Linked DNA regions of Prochlorococcus marinus str. MIT 0918. The protein of the gene in region 1 interacts with the protein of each later gene in a pairwise test. Links are inferred from orthologs where the notes say so. Each region holds a gene or a part of one and is shown on either strand. Other genes may lie near its edges.

Evidence for each region.
Region 2: the proteins of O5636_RS08850 (region 1) and ftsZ interact in binary tests that used the Bacillus subtilis proteins (3 or more experiments, as listed by UniProt). The link is inferred for Prochlorococcus marinus str. MIT 0918 from one-to-one orthologs.

What each region holds. Positions count from the first base shown.
Region 1 is NZ_CP114780.1:1,627,729-1,631,003, forward strand. Bases 228-3,176 are described here. They hold O5636_RS08850 (cell division protein SepF), read left to right. Parts: upstream 228-1,391; coding sequence 1,392-1,961; downstream 1,962-3,176. Other genes in these bases: O5636_RS08840 (PipX family protein), read left to right, coding at 306-578; O5636_RS08845 (YggS family pyridoxal phosphate-dependent enzyme), read left to right, coding at 586-1,260; proC (pyrroline-5-carboxylate reductase), read left to right, coding at 1,968-2,792; O5636_RS08860 (glycosyltransferase family 4 protein), read right to left, coding at 2,796-3,176. In the rest of the region: O5636_RS08835 (energy-coupling factor transporter transmembrane component T family protein), read left to right, coding at 1-196; more of O5636_RS08860, read right to left, coding at 3,177-3,275. UniProt on the Bacillus subtilis protein: Cell division protein that is part of the divisome complex and is recruited early to the Z-ring. Probably stimulates Z-ring formation, perhaps through the cross-linking of FtsZ protofilaments. Its function overlaps with FtsA.
Region 2 is NZ_CP114780.1:744,083-747,218, forward strand. What follows is about bases 254-3,063. They hold ftsZ (cell division protein FtsZ), read left to right. Parts: upstream 254-1,002; coding sequence 1,003-2,124; downstream 2,125-3,063. Other genes in these bases: O5636_RS03980 (cell division protein FtsQ/DivIB), read left to right, coding at 254-833; panB (3-methyl-2-oxobutanoate hydroxymethyltransferase), read left to right, coding at 2,279-3,063; hemW (radical SAM family heme chaperone HemW), read right to left, coding at 3,018-3,063. Also shown: O5636_RS03975 (hypothetical protein), read left to right, coding at 1-75; more of O5636_RS03980, read left to right, coding at 72-253; more of panB, read left to right, coding at 3,064-3,085; more of hemW, read right to left, coding at 3,064-3,136. UniProt on the Bacillus subtilis protein: Essential cell division protein that forms a contractile ring structure (Z ring) at the future cell division site. The regulation of the ring assembly controls the timing and the location of cell division.

The DNA.
Region 1 (3,275 bases):
CTTGCTTTTAAATATTTTATTAAGAGCTGAACAAGGTGGGGATGCTCTTTTGATTAGGAGAGGGGGGTACTTGTTAAGCCCAGATTTATTCAAGCCAAAGAATTCTTGGAAAAAAAAGTCAAGATGGATCAATTTATTCTCGGCTTGCTTATTGATATTTGTCTTATGTTTAAGATATAAATATGGTTTGATTTGAGTTCCTTGGAAATTGGTTTTGGAATTGATATTTCTTTGATTTTATAAGTAATTAATCACTTTATCGACTTACAAGTATCATATTGAGTGAATTATCATTGTTTTGGAATTTGAGCTTCGCTTCTGAGAGATATCTTAACCATCCCACTTTTGGGATGCTCTATTTGGTTTCCCCTGCAGGCGAAGGAAGAGATATTTATGCAACTCTTTATGCTCAGAAAATGTTTTTTTTAGTTTCACTGCAACCAAGAGGCGCAGAATTTGAGGTGATTCCTTATATGGATGCCCGTCATTATGCAGATATGAACCTAGCCCGTTGTAGAAGAGATAAATCTGAGGACTTTGAAGTGTGGCAAAAATTATTTAAGCAAACTTTTATTTAATTTAGCAGTGAAAGCCAATCTAGATTTAAAAGAATTTAAGCAATTACTTCCTAGTCAAGTAAACCTTTTGGCTGTAAGCAAGGGGCATGAAATTAGTCAAATAAAATCCCTGGCATCTCAAGGGCAAATTGATTTTGGGGAAAGTAGAGTCCAAGAAGCTTTACCTAAAATAGAATCTCTAAAATATTTGAAAGATATCAAATGGCATTTTATTGGTAACCTTCAAGCAAATAAAGTACGTCAGGTTGTTAGGTCTTTTGATGTAATCCATTCAGTAGACTCTTTGAAACTAGCAAAAAGAATTTCAAGAATAGCTGTTGAAGAAGTTAAAAAAATGACTGTTATGGTCCAAGTGAAATTTCGAGAGGATACTAATAAGTCTGGATTATTACCTGATGAGATTAGAGCTCAATGGAATCAATTTCTTGAATTGCCTAATGTCAACATTGTAGGAGTTATGACAATTTCACCTATTGCTCTACAGAATATTCAAAGAAGAACTCTTTTTAGAGAATGTAAAACATTTGCTGCTGAATTGAATTTAAAAGAGTGCTCAATGGGAATGAGCGGAGATTGGAAAGAGGCAGTAGAAGAAGGGGCAACCTGGATACGTCTAGGTTCTTTATTATTTGGCAATAGTCTGCGCCGTCAATTAAGCCAAGATATCAAGAAAAGCAATTAAAAACCTTGCTCCTGCTTATAAATAACGCTATTTAAGTAATTAGGGATATATTTTCCTTGAGAAAGGTACTTTTCCCTTCAGTTCGGAATTATCCGAAAAGAACTCAAAACCATTCAGAGAGGATTTAAAAGGTGTCGCTTATTTCACGTCTTAGAGCTGTTGTCGCTGGTGAAGACTATTTAGATGGTGATTTTGATGAGCTTGACTATGAAACAGGTGAAGGTTTTGAGGGCTCAGATCAAGTCGGAAGTAACGGTTCGAATGGGTTAACCCCTTTTTCTGGTTCCAATCCTTTTACTACTAGAGATTCTTCATCGAAGGTGATAGGAATGCCTGGTATCTCAACGGCAACTGCAGAAGTCAGCTTGATGGAGCCAAGAAGTTTTGATGAAATGCCTAAAGCAATTCAAGCATTGAGAGAAAGAAAAACAGTTATTTTGAATTTAACAATGATGGAGCCAGATCAAGCTCAGAGAGCAGTTGATTTTGTTGCTGGTGGTACTTTTGCGATAGATGGACATCAAGAACGTGTTGGTGAGAGTATTTTCCTTTTTGCTCCAAGTTGTGTAACAGTAACTAATTCCTTTCAAGAAGAACCTTCTCCATCTAGTGTGACCACCTCAGATTCTGACAATGATTCTAATGAAGATCTTTCTGCGCCAGAACCTGCTTGGGGCGAACCTGTTTCAACAGCAATTTGAGAATCGGTGTCTTTGTCTTTGGGTGTAATTGGATTAGGAAGAATGGCTCAGGTCATTCTTCAGAGTTTATTTTTAAAAGAAAAATTTAGTTCAGATGAAGTTTTAGGAGTAGTAGGTAAAACAAAAAGTGTAGAACAGGTTTTAGCCCAATTTTCTAATGATATCTCTGTAGTAGCGGCTAATGATTCAGAGGCTGAAAAGGTTTGGCAGTTGCCTGTGAAAATTTTGGCAGTTAAGCCTCAACAGATAAATCAGATTAAAGAAAAAGCTTATATAGCTTCTGATTTGAGTAAAGATCGTCCGTTGTTAATTTCTATTGTGGCTGGAGTTAATTTGACGAGACTTCAGGCTCTATTCCCTTCCCACGCCTGTGTTCGTGCAGTTCCTAATACTCCAGTTTTAGTTGGGTCTGGGCTTACGGGACTCTCCTGGGGAGATAGGGTTTCGTTAGAACAGAGGGAATTAGTAGAAGCAATCTTTAAGCCTAATAGTGAGGTTTTTGAATTACCAGAAGAACACTTAGATGCTTTCTTAGCATTGACTTCTTCGGGGCCTGCATATGTTGCTTTAATTTCTGAAGCATTGGCTGATGGTGCCGTTGCTGCGGGATTGCCTAGGGATTTAGCTCAATCTTTGACTCATTCAACGCTTGAGGGGACTGCTTTATTGCTAAAACAAAAAGGATTACATCCTGGGCAACTGAAAGATATGGTTGCTTCACCTGCAGGAACTACTATCACTGCCTTACGTCATCTTGAAAAACAAGGATTGAGATCGGCTTTAATTGAAGCTGTAGTTATTGCTGCACAAAAGAGTCGAGAAATGGCTTAAAAATTAAAGGAGATTGTTGTAAAGATTTTCTAGAGAATCAATACTTTTTTTAAGAGTAAATTGCTCTAAGATTCTTAACCTTGCTCTTTTGCCAAGTTCAGAGATTAATAAGGGGTGTTCTTTCAGTACTGGGAGTAAAGTTTTTAATTGTGATGTCACACTTTCGGTGCTGATGATTATTCCCGCACCTTGTTTTAGAACTTCTCCATCAGCTCCTGCATCAGTAGCTATACAAGCTGTACCTGTTGCCATAGCCTCCAGCAAGGCTAGAGACAAGCCTTCTACTAAACTAGGCAGTATAAAAACTTCTGTACATTGCAGTAGAGCAACTTTTTTCTTTAAATCAGCTTCGTATCCCCACCAGAGGATTTCACAATCATCTGTTGATAAGAAATTATTTTCTAGGGTTGGTCTCAGTGGACCATCTCCAACAATTACAAGCTGACATCCATTTGTATTACTTGCTTTCCATGCTTTTAAAAG
Region 2 (3,136 bases), 880 kb from region 1 along the record:
ATTCCTTTTTCTGATGCAGATCGTGCTCGTCAATGGATGAATCAACTGATGACTAAGGCACGATGCGACTTATGAAAAGCTTAAAAAAGAATCAAAAATCAATACCTAAGGAAATCAAACAAGTCTGGAGTATATTTTGCTACTTTTCAATATCATTATTATTAGCAATATTGCTTGCAAATAAAGGATGGGAACCAATTGCAACCAACCAAATAAATGTCAAAGGAAATATAAATATTCCCAAAGAGCAAATAATTGAAGCCCTTGGTATAAGGGCCAAGACATCTCTATTAAAAATTAATCCCAAAGAATTAGAAAGCAAAATTCAAAAAAACTTACCAATCCAATCGGTAGCTATTAGTCGAAGGATTTCTCCTTTAGGCATAGATGTTGAAATTCTTGAGAAAAAGCCAATAGGGTTAGCATTCCGCTCAAAGACAAGCGGTAAAGAAGCAGGGATGATAGACAAAGAAGGAGATTGGATACCTATTTTTGAATCTGCAGAATATACAAATGATTTAAATCAGTTAATAGTTGAAGGGTGGAGCTCTAGAAACAAGCCGTGGATTACTCTGATTCTTAATCATCAAAGAGAATCCCCAAAAAAACTAAAAAAAATAATCTTTAATAATGACGGCCAAATAAGACTTCAAACCAAAGATTTTTTGCTAGTTGATTTAGGGAGTAAAAAAGCTTTACTGAAAAAGCAATTAGATGCCTTCGATGAATTATCTCGGTCTTTATCATCTGATTTGAAAAATGGTTCAAAAACAATCCTCGATTTAAAAAATCCAGAAAAACCAAAATTATTTTTCCAAAAAAAGGAGATTTAACTATCCAAGCTTTGCAAAAAGGGAATTTTCAAAAGAAATTTTATAGAAAAGTCAGTGAATTCTGATTTTATTTCTTAAAGAAAAAAGAGACTTTCTTGAAAAAGCCAACATAAATCTCTAGCCAGTTCATAATGCACAAAAAAGCATTATTTAAATTTTCAATATGGTGATGGGTATGGGAAACAATTCTGGTTCTGGATATAGAACCGAGGGCATTCAACCAAGTCAGAATGCTCGAATAGAAGTCATTGGGGTAGGGGGTGGCGGCAGCAATGCTGTAAACCGAATGATAAATAGCGATCTAAAAGGAGTCTCTTACAGAGTCTTAAATACAGATGCACAAGCTTTACTGCAATCATCAGCAGAGAACAGAGTGCAACTAGGCCAGACATTAACAAGAGGATTAGGAGCTGGAGGGAATCCAAGTATTGGAGAAAAAGCTGCTGAAGAGTCCAGAGCAGAGCTGCAACAAGCCTTAGAAGGTGCTGACTTGGTTTTTATTGCTGCGGGAATGGGAGGCGGAACAGGAACAGGTGCGGCCCCTGTAGTAGCAGAAGTAGCTAAACAGAGTGGTGCACTTACAGTTGGTATAGTTACAAAGCCTTTTGGATTTGAAGGGCGTAGAAGAATGCGTCAGGCAGACGAAGGAATATCAAAACTTACTGAAAATGTTGATACTTTAATTGTTATACCTAATGACCGCCTTAAAGAAGCAATTGTTGGTGCACCTCTTCAAGAAGCCTTTAGAAGTGCAGATGACGTATTAAGAATGGGAGTAAAAGGCATAACAGACATAATTACTTGTCCAGGACTTGTGAATGTTGATTTTGCTGATGTTCGTTCAGTCATGACTGAAGCAGGAACCTCATTACTTGGAATAGGCAAAGGCTCTGGACGTTCCAGAGCAACTGAAGCAGCTCAATCAGCAATTAGCAGTCCTTTATTAGAAGCAGGTCGCATAGATGGTGCAAAAGGCTGTGTAGTGAACATCACTGGAGGGAAAGACATGACTCTAGAAGATATGACTTCAGCCTCTGAAGTCATATATGAAGTGGTGGATCCAGAAGCAAATATTATTGTTGGTGCTGTTATTGATGAAGCAATGGAAGGTGAATTACAAGTAACAGTTATTGCAACAGGTTTTACTGGCAATCAACCATATAACAAACAAAGATTAAGCAACAAAACATCAAATCAATCTCTATATAGACAAGTATCAAATAAAGAAACTGGGGCAAGTATTCCTGAATTTTTAAGGTTGAGACAACTCAGAAGAGAACCTGATAATTAATTCCTTTAATTAGGTGACCCGGAGTCCACGCCAGCTTCAAGCATCCCTTTTGGCTGCTACCTTCCGGTCCTGACCAGTTTTGGGCGTTGAGGCCGCATAGGTCCGAGTCCTCTAAAGTTTAGCAATCTAAATCTCTTAGCAACATAAAAGCTAAATGCTTCCTAAGGAATTAGTTCGATTTAAAGAACTTGGCAAACCAATCACAATACTCACAGCATGGGACAGTCTGTCATCTGCATTTGTTGAAGCAGCAGGAGCAGACGTTGTTCTTGTGGGAGATTCATTAGCAATGTTTATTCATGGCCATACAACAACACTTCCTATAACACTTGAACAAATGCTCCATCACACTCAAGCAGTTGAAAGAGGATTTACTAAGTCAATAAGTGAACAACCTTTAATAGTTTGTGACCTGCCTTTCCTTAGCTATCAATGTGGAGAAGACAAGGCAGTTTCAGCCGCAGGCTATTTATTAAAAAATTCTTCCGCAGCAGCAGTTAAACTTGAAGGAGCTGAGCCAGAAGTTTTAGCGGTTATTAACCGCTTTATTAGAATGGGAATTCCAGTAATGGGGCATCTTGGACTCACACCCCAATCAGTCCATAATCTTGGATATCAAAAACAAGCTAAAGACAAGTTAAGTCAAGACAAATTAATTCAGCAGGCTATTGAGATTGAGGAATCAGGATGTTTCGCGGTGGTTATCGAACATGTACCTTCACAAATCACAGGAAAGATTAGAAACCTTTTAAAGATTCCTGTTATCGGAATTGGAGCTGGCGAAGATTGTGACGGGCAAGTAAGAGTCACTGCTGATTTGTTAGGACTAACATCTAAGCAGCCTCCTTTTGCAAAACCCATAATTGAATCAAGAGAGCTTTTTATAAATGCACTCAAAGATTGGGTGAATCAGATAAAGAATCCCACCAAAACAACATCTCAACAAGAATTTGATTGCTAAGTTCCATACCTTCAGGATCAGTCAATTTAAATCTGGTACCATTTTGTTTAA